DNA from 3 places in the Janthinobacterium sp. PAMC25594 genome. Region 3 is predicted to be linked to each of the others. Evidence: predicted binding sites of a transcription regulator. Region 3 holds the regulator's gene; each other region holds the start of a gene.
What was found. The regulator FNR, encoded in region 3, switches genes on or off when oxygen is low (the NO sensors DNR and NnrR bind a similar motif). The targets are predictions, from matches to a motif close to TTGATNNNNATCAA.
Positions count from the first base shown of each region.

Region 1: a site for FNR is predicted at 3,934-3,947, ahead of KY494_RS02460 (XrtA system polysaccharide chain length determinant). Genes of this name have one in related genera too.
Region 2: a site for FNR is predicted at 2,035-2,048, ahead of cqsA (alpha-hydroxyketone-type quorum-sensing autoinducer synthase). Genes of this name have one in related genera too.

Region 1 is NZ_CP080377.1:548,753-554,235, reverse strand. Features, by position in the region: gene KY494_RS02480 (hypothetical protein) at 1-1,483, shown strand, start outside; gene KY494_RS02475 (serine protease) at 1,480-2,262, shown strand; gene KY494_RS02470 (long-chain N-acyl amino acid synthase) at 2,264-3,010, opposite strand; gene KY494_RS02465 (XrtA/PEP-CTERM system exopolysaccharide export protein) at 3,211-3,834, opposite strand; gene KY494_RS02460 (XrtA system polysaccharide chain length determinant) at 4,087-5,483, shown strand, end outside.
Region 2 is NZ_CP080377.1:5,329,807-5,335,289, reverse strand. Features, by position in the region: gene KY494_RS23950 (GIY-YIG nuclease family protein) at 1-187, shown strand, start outside; gene KY494_RS23945 (MarR family winged helix-turn-helix transcriptional regulator) at 245-712, shown strand; gene cqsA (alpha-hydroxyketone-type quorum-sensing autoinducer synthase) at 723-1,970, opposite strand; gene KY494_RS23935 (HAMP domain-containing sensor histidine kinase) at 2,168-3,424, shown strand; gene KY494_RS23930 (response regulator) at 3,436-4,443, shown strand; gene KY494_RS23925 (ABC transporter permease) at 4,440-5,483, opposite strand, start outside.
Region 3 is NZ_CP080377.1:3,996,273-4,001,755, forward strand. Features, by position in the region: gene KY494_RS17975 (response regulator) at 1-1,302, opposite strand, end outside; gene fnr (fumarate/nitrate reduction transcriptional regulator Fnr) at 1,542-2,300, shown strand; gene KY494_RS17985 (FixH family protein) at 2,304-2,828, opposite strand; gene ccoG (cytochrome c oxidase accessory protein CcoG) at 2,975-4,357, opposite strand; gene ccoP (cytochrome-c oxidase, cbb3-type subunit III) at 4,362-5,282, opposite strand; gene KY494_RS18000 (cbb3-type cytochrome c oxidase subunit 3) at 5,275-5,475, opposite strand; gene ccoO (cytochrome-c oxidase, cbb3-type subunit II) at 5,477-5,483, opposite strand, start outside.

The DNA of each region.
Region 1 (5,483 bases), 3.1 Mb from region 3:
GCTCGCCGCCGTCGTCCTGCTCGCGGCCAGCTTCGTGCTGGCGGCGCGGCCTTTGCCGTGGCGCCTGGCGCCGGCTAGCCTGCTGTGCGCGCTGTGCCTGCAGGGGCTGCTTGCCAGCTGGTGGCCGGAAGGGGCCGGCCAGCCGGCTGCCGGCTGGCTGAAAGGACCGTACTTCCTGTTCCTGCTGGCCGCCCTGCTGCTGGCGGGCGCGCTGCTGCCCGGCCCCCTGTGGCCGGGCGCCGCCGCCGGCAAAGGCCCTGCCAGGCTGGTCCTGGCGATGATGGCGTGGACCATGCTGGCATGCAATCTCGTCTGGATAGGCTGGCACTGGGCCGGTGCGCCCGCCCTGGCGCCGGCCGGGCTGGTCGTGTCGCTGGCCATGCTGATGCTGTGCAATGGACGCTTGCGCGCGCCGCTATGGCGGCTGGACCGGGCCAGCCTGAGCATCGCGGGCGCGGCCGGCATCCTGCTGCTGCTGGCCATCCCCGTCTCGGCCAGCTATTACGCCACCGAACGTTTCGCCACCACAGCCTTCGACATGCAAGGGCGCTTGCGCCATTGGCGGCAAGTGCTGGCCATGCAGCCGTCCGACTGGGGCGATCAGCTGTTCGGCATGGGCATGGGCAGCTTTCCTGCCACGTACTACTGGCACAATCCGGGGCGCGATGTGCCGGCCAGCATCGCGTATGCGCAAGAAGAGGGCCAGCCTGGCAATTCCCCCAACACCTATGTGCGCCTGGCCAGCCCCGGCTACAGCGCCGGCTATGGCGAACTGCTGCGGCTGCTGCAACGCCTGCCGCTGCAGCCGGCCACGCACTACACCCTGGCGCTGGACGCGCGCCGAAGCGGCCCCATGCCCGTGCTGCTGGTGCGCCTGTGCCAGCGGCAATTGCTGTACGCACAAGCTTGCGTGCCTGTCCCCCTGCGCCTGCGGGCGCCGCCGCCTGGCAGTCCCGTGCCGGCCTGGCAGCACTATGAAGTGCCGTTCGACAGCAAATGGCTGGGCGCGGGCGCCTGGCTGCTGCGCCCGCCCGTGCAACTGGAACTGGCGGCCAGCGGCACGGCCACCTCGTCCGTGATCGACGTGGACAATCTGAGCCTGCGCGCGCCCGGCGGCGAGGAAATGATCGCCAACGGGCGCTTTACGCAGGCCAACAATTACTGGTTTTTCAGCAGCGACCACCATCACTTGCCGTGGCATATCAAGAGCCTGGCGCTGCATGTGCTGGTGGAAACGGGCTGGTGCGGCGCACTGTCCCTGCTGGCCCTGTTATCCCTGGCCGGCCTGCGCCTGCTGCGCCAGGCAACGGCGGGCAACCAGTGCGCGCTGGCCTGCGCCGCCGCCCTGCTGGGTTTTCTCGTCGTCGGCCTGTTCGACAGCCTGCTCGACGTGCCGCGCATCGCCCTGCTGTGCTATCTGATGCTGCTGTGCGCATTGCTGCAGCCCCCGCTACCTCCTCCCCTTGAAAGCCTGCCGCCATGAAATCCCCGCCGTTGACATTCTCCGCCGTCCTGCTGTCCGGTTTGCTCCTGGCTGTGGCCAGCGCGCCCTGCCGCGCCGACCAAGCCCTGGCGCAAGTCATTGCGCGCGTGAAGCCGTCCGTCGTCGGCGTGGGCAGCCTGCAGGCGACGCGCACGCCGCCCATGAATTTCCTCGGCACGGGTTTCGTGGCGGGCGACGGCTTGAGCGTGCTGACCTGCGCCCATGTGGTTCAGAAATTGCTCGACGCCAGTCCGGACGAATCCATCGGCATACTCACGGGCCAGGGCGAGGCGGCGCAATTTCGCCCCGCCAGAATCCAGGCGGTGGACACCGAACACGACCTGGCCTTGCTGCGCCTGGCTGGCGCACCGCTGCCGGCCCTGGCGCTGGGCGACGCGGCCACGGTGCGCGAAGGCCAGGCCATGGCCTTTACCGGGTTTCCGCTGGGTACCTTACTGGGTCTGCACCACGTCACGCACCGCGCCACCGTATCGTCGCTGACGCCGGTGGTCAGGCCCAGCGCCACCGCGCAGCGCCTCGACACCCGGCGCCTGGCGCAACTGCAAAAAGCGCCGTACACGGTGTTCCAGCTGGACGCGACGGCGTATCCGGGCAGCAGCGGCAGCCCCCTGTTCGATCCCGAGACCGGCATCGTCTACGGCATCGTCAACATGGTGTATGTCAAGGGCCTGAAAGAGGCGGCCATCACCGCGCCCAGCGGTATCACCTACGCGATTCCGGGCAGCCACATGCAGGCGATCTTGCTGAAAAATAAATGAGTCAGTTGCGCCCCTGCCTGAGCCGGTCGGTAATCCCTGGCTCATCCCATGTCGGAAAAAAAAAGGGGTAAAACGACCGTTCACCCCCATGCTGTTCCATCATGCCGCCGTACTTGCGTATCTGGGCCCCCATGTAGTCGAGGTCCAGGCGCAGCAAGACGGCCGGCGCCCCCACGCGCGTGCACTCTCGCTCGCCGCCAAAATCCTTGAAACCCAGCATGCGCTTGTAAAACACCACATGGCGTGGATTGACTTCGATGACGTAATCCGTAAAGCCGTGAATATTGTGGGCATAAATATAAGAAATATGAATCAGCGCCGCAAACACGCGCTTGCTCACGCCCTTGTCGATGGCCAGGCGCGACGGTTCGCACAGCCGGCGCCCCTGCTCGCGCAGCACGTCGAGCTTGTCGCGGAAGTTTTCATCGGCGGGCAAGCCCGTCTCGTCATTGTCCAGGCACAGGGTCATGGTGCCGACGGTGGAGCCCGCCGTTTCCGCAAACAGGGTGATTTTATTCAGCGCATGCGCGATGCCTGGATCGACGGCATAGCCGCGCCAGCCGTACATCTTGCGGATCAGCAAACTGGCCGCCTCGCGCCGGCCACGCGAATTGGCCATGCGGATATGAAAGCGCTGCAGGTCGAGCTCGTGCTCCATCGCCGGGTCGATCTGGCCCTCGCCCACCACCAGGTCACTGAAAGCACCTGGCGTGTCGAAGGAAATAATAGGTTCATCTTCAAAGCTCATCTTGTCCTCACGTTCATCGGCAGCCGTCAAGACGGACTGAAGCCAATGCCTTGTGACAAGATAAAAAGCAGAGAAGTTCCCGCGTCAGGCAAAAAAAACAGAAGAAATATGCTATTCAGTAGCAAAATTGCATGCTGAAATTTGCCTGCAAGTACAAATTGACAAATATAAGTGCTGTTTTGATATTGCCGAGCCCGCTGCTAAAAAAAGCTCTCCGGTATCAGCAGCACGTCGCCCGGCCGCATCATGACGTTCGCGGAAATATCGCCACTCTTGAGCAGGTCGTCCAGGCGCACGCCCAGCTGCTGCTGGTTGCCGTCGCGCATGCGGATGATGCTGGCCTTGTTGCCGGCGGCAAAGTCAGTGATGCCGCCCACGGCGATGAGCACGTCCATCAGCGACATGCCCAGGCGGTACGGCAGCGCCTGCGGCTTGGCCGCCTCGCCGATGACCCGGATCTGCTCGCCATACGGGCCCGAGAAATTGGTGACGATGACCGTCACCACCGGTTGCTGGATAAACTTGCCCAAGGCTTGCTCGATATCGCGCGCCAGCTGGGTCGAGGTCTTGCCGCTGGCGGTCAAATCCTCCACCAGCGGCGTGGTGATCTTGCCATCGGGCCGCACAGCCACCGTCAGCGACACTTCCGGATTGCGCCAGACGATGATGTTGACGGAGTCGCCCGGGCCGATCAGGTAGTCGTGCATGGGGGCGCTGTCGTCGGCGGGCGCCAGCGGATAGCGGGTGCGGCAGCCCCCCAGCAAGCTGCTGGTACAGGCCAGGAGCAGCGTGTGGCATACAAATGCACGGCGAAACGGATTCATGCGGAGCCTCTTCGAGTCGATGGCGCATCCATGGCCGGCCCCGCAGAACCAGCCTGGGCCGCGAACTTCCTATGATTATTAAAACCCGGCAAGTGAACCTTGAGGCGTATCAAGAAGCAATCATCTTGGGAAATTTTGCTCCACAGCCGCCCTATACTTTGCTTACTCAACAGGCAAGCATTTCTTGCAAGACGCCGTTGTCCGCGCCGCCCAGCCATCGACCGTGCAGCACCGTCACCTGAAGGAAGCGACATGGAGCAATTGATACAGCAACTGCTTTCCAGCCTGAAAGGCATCTGGAAGTACCGCTGGCATGCGCTGCTGGTGGCGTGGCTGGTGGCGATAGTCGGCTTCATCAAGGTCATTACGCTACCCGACGACTTCCAGACGTCGGCGCGCGTGTTTGTCGATACGCAAACCATCCTCAAGCCGCTGTTGGCCGGCATGACCAGCGTGCCGAACACGGAACAACAGGTGGCCATCATGAGCCGCACCCTGCTCAGCCGCCCGAACGTGGAGCGCGTCATGCGCATGGTCGACCTCGACCTCGATTCGAAGACCGTGCGCGAACACGAAGCCCGGCTCGATGAGCTGATGAGCCGCATCAAGATCACCGGCACCAACGCCTACGATATCTACACCATCAGCTACAGCGGGCGCGACCCGAAGCTGGTGCGCGACGTGGTGCAAAGCCTGCTGACCATCTTTGTCGAAGGCAGTTTCCAGGAAAAAAAGGGCGATTCGCAGAAGGCCGTGCAATTCATCGACGAGCAGATCAAGAATTACGAGGACAAGCTGAGCGCGGCGGAAAACCTGGTGAAGGAATTCAAGATCCGCAACAACCTGCTGCTGCCGCGCCAGGGCATCGACTATGGCAGCCAGCTGCTGATGTCGTCCGATAGCCTGAACAATGCCAAGCTGGAACTGGTCGAGGCGGAACAGGCGCGCAAGGCCATCCAGAGCCAGATCGAGGGCGACGAACCCGTGCTCGATCTGGAGCCGAACGCGGCATCGATCACGAATCCCGAACTCGACGAGCGCATCGCCACGCTCAACAAGAATCTGGACAGCCTGCGCATGCAATTTACGGAATTGCATCCCGACATCATCGCCTCGAAGCGCCTCATCGCCCAACTGGAGGAGCGCAAGATCGAGGAAAGCAAGCTGAAAACGGCGTCCGGCGACCCGGGCAAGAACTACAGCCCCATGCTGCAGCAGCTGAAGGTGGCGCTGACGGATGCGGATGCCAAGGTGGCCGCCATCCGTGCCCGCGTGCAGGAGTACAGCGCGCGCAATGAGCGCCTGCTGGCGCAGAGCAATGCCGTGCCCGAGGTGGAATCGCAGCTGGCGCAACTGAACCGCGACTACGTCATCAACAAGGAAAACTATGAAAAGCTGATCGGTCGGCGCGAAGCGGCCAAGCTGTCGGGCGAACTCAGTTCCACCACCGAGATGATGGCCTTCAAGATCATCGACCCGCCCACGGTGCAATATGCGCCCGTCGGCCCGAACCGTCCGCTGCTGTTTTCCGCGGCGCTGGGCGCGGCCCTGGTGGCCGGCATCGCCACGGCTCTCCTGATCAGCCAGGTGCGCCCCACCTTCCTCAGCCCCGCCGAACTGCGCGATGCCACGGGCTTGAATGTGCTGGG
Region 2 (5,483 bases), 1.3 Mb from region 3:
GGGCACGCACCGCAACGCCCGCCTGCAGGCGGACTGGCGGCGCGACGGGGAAGCGGCCTTCCACTTCGAGCTGCTCGACGCCGTCAAGGTGCCCGACGACCCCGCCTTCGATGCGGAGGCCGAGCTCGATGCCCTGCTGGCGCTGCACCAGGAGCAACTGCAGGAGCGGGGGCAAGCACTGTATTGAACAGTATTGCTTTACACTTGCGCACTCAAGCACTGCGCAGCCAACATAAAGAAAACCATGACCGATCACACTTCCCCGTCGCCGGACGGTGCCAGCGCGCTGGACTTTTGCCTGCGCCTGGCGCGCGCCCAGGCGCTCATCGTGCGCCGCTTCGACAGCATCCTGGGCAATCTGCACGGCCTGAGCTTTGGCGATTATCAATTGCTGTACCACTTGCAGCGCGCGCCCGGTGGCCGCCTGCGCCGCATCGACCTGGCCGAGCGCCTGGCGCTGACGGCGTCCGGCATCACGCGCTCGCTGATACCGCTGGAAAAAATCGGCCTGGTGGCGCGCCAGGCCGATGCGCGCGATGCCCGCGTCGGCTATGCCGTCATCACCGAGGCGGGGCAAGCCCTGCTGATCCACGCCGATGCGACGGCGCAGGCGCTGGGCCAGGAATTGCTGGGCAGCGCCAGCGCGGAGCAGCTGGCGCCGCTGTCCATGCTGCTGGGCGGCATCGCCGGCAGCCAGCCCGGCAACGGCTGACGCGCTCCCCTCATACCAGCGCCAGCCTGCGCAGGCGCCGCGTCGACGGCCACTGCTCCACGCCCGTCTCGTCGCGGATGGCGGCGCAGGCGGCCAGCAGCCTGGCGATGTCTGCGTCGTCGAGGGCGGAATTGAGGGTCAGGCGCACGAGGGCGCGGTTCTTCGCCGTGGCCGGCGCGCAGAACATGGCGCCGTAGATGCCGTGCCGTTCCAGCGCCTGGCGCAGGGCCAGGGTGGCCGGTTCGCCGCCCGCCTCCAGCGCCACGATCTGCTCCGTGCCGTCGCTGACGTTGTAGCCGAGCTCGCGCAAACCCTCGCGCACCTGCAGCGTGTGGCGCCGCAAGGCGGCGCGGCGCCCGTCGGCGGCCATGATGAAATCGAGCGCCGCCCCCAGCCAGGCCAGTTCATGCGCCAGCAGGCAGGAACTGAAGATGGCGGGGCGCGATTCGGACAAGAAATATCCCTTGAAGCGGCTGGAACAGCTGATGAAGCCGGCACGCCCGGCAAACGCCTTGGCCAGCGAAGCCGTGCGGAAATGCACGCGGTGTCCCAGTCCCCATTCCTCCACCAGGCCCGCGCCCTGCGGGCCGTGCGTGCCCAGCGAATGCGACTCGTCGACCACCACCACGCAATCGCTGCGTTCGGCGATGTCCAGCAATTCCAGCAGGGGCGCCAGGCTGCCGTTGGTGCTGTACAGGGCATCGACGACGATCACGCCGCGGCCATGCTTTTCTACCTGCCGCCGCAAATGCGTCATGTCGTTGTGCAAAAAGGCGACGGCCTGGGCCTGGGCCGACAGCACGCCTTCCCACAGCGACGCATGGGCCTGCATATCGAGGTAGACGGGAATGCCGGGGCCGGCAATACACTGCAGCAAGCCGACGTTAGCCGCCATGCCGGACTGCGCCAGGATGCCATCCTCGCAGCCCATGAAGCGGGCCAGCCGGCTTTCCAGCCGGTGCTGCTCGCTGCCTTCCTGCAAATACACGGCCGACATCAGCATGCCGCCCGCGTTCGCCTGCAGGGATGCCACCTGGGCCGCCACCAGTGCCGGTTCGGCGGCGATGGACAGGTAATCATTACCTGCCAGAAAAATGGCATCGACCGGCGTGGGCTGCCAGGCATGCGGATGCTGGCCGCCCAGCAATTGCTCGATGCGCGTGACATGATGCGCATCCATGCGCCGCACGATGTAATCGGGCAGGCAGTGTTCGGCGCGGGCAAACGACGGGGCGTGAAGGCTGGTCATAATGGTCATAAGTTTTCTCCTGGGGAAATGTTTGCTGCAGATTAAAACCTTGACCGTGTTGCCAACCCATCCATTGACGTATATCAATGTCCAGTCAGATAGTCGTTTAACCAGGAAAAATTACGCGATGATGACGTTCTGGAAAGCATCAAGGCAGAGTCATGACGCAGCAATGGCAAGGACGATGGACATACTGGCGGCAACGCGTGCGCCAGACACTGCTCCATTCGCTGCTGCATGAGCGCGCACCGCATGAGCACCTGGCCACCCGGGTTGCCATGCTGGCCGCCGTGGGCACGGTGGCCATGCCGCTGTACTACCTGCTGTGGCAGTTTTTTTTCCCGCAAGCCTATGAAAACCTGACCCTGCGCCTGACGGGCGTGGGCATCTGCGTGGCCGGCCTGTTCGCGCGCCGCTTTTCGGCCCGCTGGCTGTCGCGCTACCTGCTGTTCGCCCTCAGCTACATCCTGCCGTTCTTCTTTACCTTCATGTTCGTGATGAACCATGCGTCGTCCATCTGGAGCGAATCGCTGCTGATCGGCCTGGTGGTGCTGTTTCATTTCGAGACAAAACTGGCGTGCCGCGCCTACCTGATCGGCACGGGCGCCGCCTGCCTGGCCGTCATCGTGCAGGGCGAAGGCGGCTTCCTGCTGCAGCGCGCAGTGCTGCAGCAGCTGCCCGTGCACTGGTTTACCATCGCCGCGCTGTCCGTCGTGAAAGTGGGCGGCAAGGTGCTGGAACAGGAGCGGCTGGCGGGTCTGGCCGCCGGGCTCGGTTCCGTGGCGCACGAACTGCGCACGCCGCTGACCAGCGTGGAGGCGAACGTGCGCGGCATGCGCCGCCTGCTGCCGCAGCTGGCGGGCGAAGCCGAGGCCATGTCGCCGCTGCAGGAAGCGCTGTCGCGCATCCAGTTCGAGGTGCGCCACATGCAGCACATGATCGACCTGTTCCTCCTGAGCGCCAGCGCCGTCAACCGCAACCTGGAACCGAGCCAGACGCTGTCGATGCTGAACATGGTGAATTCCGTGCTCAAGCGCTATCCGTTTACCGGCAACAAGCAGCGCGCCAGCGTCACAGTGGACGTGCGCGCCGACTTCCAGTTCGCGGGACAGGACGAACTGTGCGTGGTGATCCTGCTGAACCTGCTGCGCAATGCCTTGAAAAGCATCCACCGCGCCGGCAAGGGCCGCGTGCGCATCATCATCGACGGCGCCCGCCCCGTGCCCAGGCTGCTGTTCATCGACACGGGCTGCGGCATCGCGCGCAACCGCCTGCCGCTGATCTTCGAGCGTTTTTATTCGTATCCCGTGCACAACGGCAGCGGCATCGGCCTGGCCCTGTGCCGGCAGATCGCCCACGCCTGGCAGGCGCGCATCCGCTGCGTCTCGCGCGAGCATGCGTATGCGATCTTCATCCTGGAATTTCCCCAGCCCGTGCCTGCCCGCTTCCAACCCACTTCCTAGCAAGGTGACGCATGCAACTGCCCGTCTACACCCATCCGACCCTCACCGTGCTGATCGATGACAGCGATTCCTTTCTGAAAAGCATGGCTTTCCAGCTCGATCCCGCGCTGGCGCGCAAGACCTTCCACGACACGAGCACCGCGCTGCGCTGGCTGCAGCAAACGCACCAGAGTGAAGCCATGCCCCTGCATGTGAATTTCGACCTGCACAGCACGGCGCCCAACGACTGCAATGTCGCCATCGACATCGAGCGCATCTGGCGCATCAGCGGCCAGCCCCAGCGCTTTGCCGTGCCCTCCGTACTGGTGGTTGATTATTCGATGCCGCAGATGAATGGGCTGGAATTCTGCCAGGCCGTACGCGACTTGCCGTGCAAGAAGATTCTATTTACGGGGGCGGCCGATGAAAAAGTGGCCGTGACAGCGTTCAACCGTGGCTTGATCGACCGCTACATCAAGAAGAGCGACGACGATGCGCTCGATATCCTGGAACTGGAAATCGTTGCCCTGCAACGCGAATTCTTCCTGCAGCAATCGGACACCGTACGCGACTTGCTATTGCTGCACGACTATAGTTTTCTGCAAGACGATGCGCTGGCCGCCGTCGTGCACGAGCTGTGCCGGCGCCATGGCTTTGTCGAGTTCTATATTTTTCCGAATCCCAGCGGCATCCTGTTTTTCACGCGCGACGGCCACGCCAGGCTGATGATCATCGAGACGGAACGCAGCCTGCACACGCAGTACGAAATGGCGCGCGACAACGACGCGCCCGAATCCTTGCTGCTGGCCCTGCTGGAAATGCGCGTGATTCCGTATTTTTCCGACGCCGACAGCGATGGCATGTACGCGGCGCACATCGGCGAAAACTGGTTCCGCTACTGCGCCGCGCCCACCATCTGCCTGGGCCGCGTGACGTATTTCTGGGCCCTGTTCGACGTGCCGCCGCATCAGCTGGGCCAGCCGATTCTGTCCTACGCACAATTTTTACGCGCGCAAGCGGGCGACAGCGTGGGCGCTTAGCCTTCGCGCAAGGTTTGCAGCGGTGGATGCTTGAGCACGTTGCGCAAGCCCAGCCAGCCGCCGGCGATCGCGCACAGGGCGCCGGCCAGCAAGCCGAACGCCCACACGCCCGGCGCGAAGCTCCAGGCGAACTTGAACTGGTACGTGGCCAGGGCCCAGCCCATGGCCGCCGCACCCGTCGCCGCCAGCAAGCCGGCCAGCGCGCCGACGAGCGAAAATTCGATCAGCTGCGCCTGCGCCAGCTGGCGCCGCGTGGCGCCCAGCGCGCGCAGCAGGCCCGCTTCGCGCGTGCGCTCGTCCTGCGAGCCCATCAAGGCCGCATACAGCACCAGCAAGCCCGAGGCCAAAGTGAAGGCAAAGAGGAATTCGACGGCCGTGACCACCTGGTCCAGCACGCCCTGTATCTGTTTCAGCACGCCGCCCACGTCGACCACCGTCAAATTCGGGTAGTCGCGCAGCAAGGCGTTGCCCAGGTCCGCCTGCGCGGGCGGCAGGTGAAACGCCGTGATCCACGTCTGCGGCGTGTCCGCCATGGCGGCCGGATTGATGATGACAAAGAAATTGACGCGCATCGAGCCCCATTCCAGCTTGCGCAAACTGGTAATGGCCGCTTCGACGGGTTGGCCGGCGATGTCGAAGCGCAACTTGTCGCCCAGTTTCAGCTTCAATGTCTTGGCGATGCCCTCTTCCACCGACGCCTCAGCCGGCGCACCGGGCGCATTGCTGAACCACTTGCCGGCCACCAGCTTGTTTTCTTCCTGCATGGTCGCCATCGTCGACAGGTTGAATTCGCGGTCGGCCAGGCCCTTGGCGCGGTCATCCTCGTAGGTGCTTTCCGTGATGGCATTGCCATTCACGGCCACCAGACGCCCTCGTATCATCGGATACAGCGGCGCATTGGCCACGCCGGCCTGGGCCAGGCGCGCGGCGATCGGGTCTTTTTGCTCGGGCAGGATATTGATCATGAAGCGGTTCGGCGCATCGGGCGGCGTGGCATTGCGCCAGGCCACCATCAAGTCGCCGCGCACCACCGTCAGCAG
Region 3 (5,483 bases):
GATGCCCAGCAGCGACTGGCCCGCCACGCGCACCATGGTCAGATACTTGCGCTGTTCCGTATCGAGCCTGGTATTGCCCAATAAGTACACCATGCCCAGCACGGCATTGAGGGGCGTGCGGATTTCATGGCTCATGTTGGCCACGAAATCGCTCTTCGCCCGGTTGGCCGCCTCGGCCCGGTCGCGCTCCTGTTCCAGTTCCGCCGCGCGCGATTCGAGTTCCTGCTGCAGGCGGTCGCGTTCGCTCATCAGGCCGTTGAACGCTTCCGTCAGTTCGCCGATCTCGTCGCGCTGCTGCACCGGCACGGGGGTGAAGCGGCTGCCGCTGGTGTGCAGCGCCCGCAGGGTGTCGCGCAGGCGTACCAGCGGCGACAGCAGGCGCACGGTGACCCAGCCCAGAACGGCTGCGGCCAGCAGCGAGGCGAGGGTGCTCCACAGCACCAGCCGGTACAGCACGCCATCGAACGGTTCGAAGGCATCGTCGAGGGGCAGCGAGGCGGCCAGCAGCCAGTTCACCGATTTCAGGCGCTTGAAGCTGTTGACGGCCGTGATGCCGCGGCTGTTGGTGCTGACCATGCTGCCTTCGCTATCGTTCTTCAGCAGCTGGGTCGTCGTCAGGTTGGCGTTCGGCTGGCGTGGCTGCAGCAAGCGGTCGGTATCGGGGTGCAGCACGTAACGCGGCACGGCGCCGCGCGTGAGGATGAAGTAATAGCCGCTCTTGCCGATCTTTTCCGAACGCAGGCGTCCCAGCAGGTTGTCCTTGTACAGGCGCAGCACGCCGATCACCACGCCGGCCACCTGGCCATCGGCCGTGAGCACGGGCGCGACCATCTGCACGATGGGCATGCCGCTCGATTTGCCCAGCATCGGCTCGGTGATCATGGGCTGGCGCGTGCGCAAGACGGTCTGGAAATATTCGCGCTCGGCCACGTTGATGCCGATGCGGCCCGTGACCAGCGGCATGTCGGCCACGACGGCGCCGTGCGCATCGAGCACCAGCACGTCGTCGAACAGCACCAGCATCGCGCGGCGCGAATAGTATTCGCGCAATTGGGCGGGCTGGCCGATCAATTCCGGCGGCTGCTGCCTGGCCGTCAGCGTGACGATCTGCAGCAGCATGCCCAGCTTGTCGTCGAGTTCGGCAGCGGTACGGGTGATCAGGGCAGATTGCTGGCTCAGCAGTACTCGGGTGAAGTCGGCGCGCATGTGCTGCAGCTGGATCATGGTGACCAGCGCGATCATGGCGATCGAGGTCAGGCTGGTGGCCAGCGCGACTTTTACTTTGATGCCGAGTGGCTTCATGATTTCCTTTTCAGTACCGGGCGGCACAGGCGGCAGATAATGCTGTCAGGAATTTTCCTATCAATGCCCCAGCTTGGCAAGCGCCACCGCGCAAATTGCCCTCCCCGCATGGGCTTTTGACGATGTTGCCATATAATCAAAGTCAGAACGTCGTTTATTCAGCGGAAATGCGGTGAAATTGGCACACGGCAACCCTGTATGCAGTAAACTTGTTGTTGCATTTTCTAAAAGGTACCGACATGACTGAAGCGCTACTCACTCCCACCATGCCCACAGTGACCGTGGAAGCGTTGCGTGCGCGATGCTCGACCTGCAGCATGCATCAATTGTGCCTGCCAATGGGCCTCGATGTGGGCGACATGGACAGGCTGGACCAGATCATCGGCCGCCGCCGCAAGATCGTGCGCGGTGCCTCGCTGTTCCGCATCGGCGACTCGTTCCAGAACCTGTACGCGATCCGCCTGGGGCACTTCAAGACGTACCAGATCAATCCGGGCGGCGAAGAGCAGGTGACGGGTTTCCAGATGGCTGGCGAACTGCTGGGCATGGATGCCATCAGCGCCGACCGCCACCACTGTAATGCGGTGGCGCTGGAAGACAGCGAAGTGTGTGAAATTCCTTTTTCCAGCCTGGAACAATTGCTGGGCAATATGCCGACCCTGCTGCGCCATTTCCATCGCATGATGAGCCAGGAAATCACGCGCGAACAAAGCGTCATGCTGTTGCTGGGCAATATGCAGGCGACCCAGCGTTTTGCCGCCTTTATCGTCAACCTGGCCTCGCGCTATGAAGCGCGCGGCTATTCGGCCAGCAAATTTCAGCTGCGCATGTCGCGCGAGGAAATCGGCAATTACCTGGGGCTGACCATCGAGAGCGTCAGCCGTTTATTGTCGAAATTCAAGAAGGAAGGCTGGCTGCGCGTCTCCAACCGCGAGATCGAGATCTTGCAGCCGGCCAAACTGAAGGCCATTACGGCCGGTACCGACGTCTGCAAATAAGGCTTACAGCTCTTCATCGGCGTGCAGCGCGATGCTGCGCTGCAGCGGCCAGGTCCAGATGCCGGACAGGCGCCACTCGCGTTTGTCGTTTTCCACCAGTACTTGCCAGCGGCTGCGTTCGAGCATCGGCAGCGCTACGGAAAAATTGCCGGCCGCATCGGGCTGCACCAGCAGCTTGATATCCTTTTCCGGCAGGGTCGCATGCGCCAGATGCAGCTGCAACGGACCCTGATAAGCCTTGCCGAAGCTGTGCACGGAACCACTGAGGCGCGCTGACGCCACATCATAGGACAGGCTGGTATCCATCGCCAGGTCGCTGGCGATCGTGTCGCGCCGCAAGTCCTGGTTGATCGCCTTGCCCTGCTTGTAATAATCACCTACCACCAGCGCATCGGGCTGCGTAAACGCGATATACGCCATGCAGCTGCCGACGACCACGGACAGGCCGGGACCGATCATCAGCAGCCAAGGCCAGCGATGCTTGTACCACGGTGCAACGGGAGGTTGCAGTTTCAGACTGTCGGACATTTTGTTCTCCTTGGGGGCGGACCCTGTGGGTCTGACCCCAGCTTTTGCTTCCGGGTTGAAAATCAAGTGACCCTAACGCATGATTGATGATACCCCTACGGCGAAATACCGGGGTCGGACCCAGAGGGTCCGACCCCGAATCAACATCACCGCGGCACGATGAAGACCGCGCTTTCACGCACATGCAGCGATGGGTCGTCCAGCGAGTGCAATTCGATCGCAATCTTGTTCGACCCCTTTTCTCCCACGCCGTGCGGCACGCGCAGGCGGATCGGCCAGCCCAGCGTTTCCGTCGGCTGCAAGGTCACCTCTTCGCGCGTCAGCAAGGTCAGGCCCGGCAAGCCGGAAGCGCTGATTTTGAAATGCTGGGTTTGCTCGGACGTGTTCATGATCTGCAGGCGGTAGACGTTTTCGATCATGCCGTCTTCCACTTCGCGTCCCATCGAACCGCGGTCGCGGATCACGTCCATTTTCAGGGGCGTGCGCAGGGCCAGCGAGGTACACACGGCGATGATGATCAGGGCCAGGATGGAAGTGTAGATCAAGACGCGCGGGCGCATGGCGCGCTGGCGTATCTGCTTCGAATTGAAGTTGTTTTCCATCGCATGGTCGGTACTGTAGCGTACCAGTCCCCGTGGCCGCTCGACCTTGTCCATCACGGTATTGCAGGCATCGACGCAGGCGGCGCAGCCGATGCATTCATACTGCAGGCCGTTGCGGATATCGATGCCGGTCGGACACACCTGCACGCACAGCGTGCAGTCGATGCAATCGCCGAGCTTGTCGTTGTTGCCGGCCTTCTTGCTGATGGCGCCACGCGGTTCGCCGCGCTTGGCATCGTAAGTGATGATCAGGGTGTCCTGGTCGAACATGGCGCTCTGGAAGCGCGCGTAGGGGCACATGTATTTGCACACCTGCTCGCGCAGCCAGCCCGCGTTGCCGTAGGTTGCCAGGCTGTAGAACAAGACCCAGAACCATTCCCAGGGACCGAAATTGAGGGTGGTCACCGCCTGCGCCAGTTCCTTGATCGGCGTGAAGTAGCCGACAAAGGTAAAGCCCGTCCACAGGGCGATGGCGCCCCATACCAGGTGCTTGGCCGTCTTCTTGACGGCCTTGCGCACGGAGGGCCCCTGCTTGTCGAGGGCCATGCGCGCGCTGCGCGTGCCCTCGATGCGGCGTTCGACCCACAGGAAGATTTCCGTGTATACCGTTTGCGGGCAAGAGAACCCGCACCACACCCGCCCGGCAATGGCCGTGACGAGGAACAACAAATACGCACAGATGATCAGCAGGGCCGCCAGATAGATGAAATCCTGGGGCCACAGCACGACGCCGAAAATGTAGAACTTGCGCGTGGTCAAATCGAACAGCAGGGCTTGCCTGCCATTCCAGGTCAACCACGGCAAGCCGTAGAACGCCAGCTGGGTAAGCCATACGCATACCCATCGCCAGGTAGCGTAGCGTCCTTTGGCCTCGCGAGGGTAGATCTGCTCGCGGGCCGCATACATCTTGATGACTTGAGGTTCCATTACATCATTTCACGGGCGTCTGAGGATTCGACAGGCTCCAGACATACGCCGACAGCACGTGGACCTTGGACTCGCCGAGGAAATCGCTGAAGGCCGGCATGGTGTTGTTGCGTCCCTTGCGGATGGTTTCCATGATGGTATCGGCACTGCCGCCGTACAGCCAGATCTTGTCCGTCAGGTTAGGCGAACCGAGCATCTGGTTGCCCTTCGCATCGGCGCCGTGACAGGCCATGCAGGCGCCGAACTTGGCCTTGCCCAGCACGGACTTGACGGGATCCGAGGTGGAACCGGACAGGCTCAGCACATAATGGGCCACGTTCTCGACATCCTTTTCGGAACCCAGTGCGGCGCCCATCGGCGGCATCTGCCCATTGCGGCCGTGCATGATGGTGGTCTTGATGATGTCGGGATCACCGCCATACAGCCAGTCCTTGTCGGTCAGGTTGGGGAAGCCCTTGTTGCCGCGCGCATCCGAACCGTGGCATTGCGCGCAGTAGGTCAGGAACAGACGCTGGCCGATGGCTTGCGCCTGCGGATCGGCGGCCACCGTCTTCAAGTCCTGGCTCAGGTACTTGTTGAACAGGGGACCGTAGTCGGCTTCCGCCTTCTTCAGCTCTTCCTCGTACTGGCCCGTCGATTTCCAGCCCAGGCTGCCGGCATAGGTGCCCAGGCCCGGGTACAGGAACAGATACGCCAGGGCGAAGACGATGGTGATGTAGAACAACCACATCCACCAGCGCGGCATCGGCGTATTGAGTTCCTTCAAGTCCTCGTCCCAGACGTGGCCCGTGGTGCCGTCGGCAGGCGCGCCTTCGACCACTTTGATTTTCGACTGCGAGTACAGCAGCACGCCGCAGCCGATGATGCCCAGCAGGGACAGCACGATGATGTAGATATTCCAGAAGCCATTGGTAAAGTCAGCCATGGTTGCGCTCCCCTTGTGCCGGCGCGGCATCGGCCGCGTAGTCGAGCGCCTCGTCGTCGAACGGCAGGCGCGCCGCCGCGTCGAAGTCGCTATTGCTGCGGCTGAACGTCCACCACAGGATACCTACGAACGTCGTAAAGGAAACCACCGTCATGACGCTGCTGGCGCTGTCAAACAGGTTTTCGATTGCCATGCTAATTC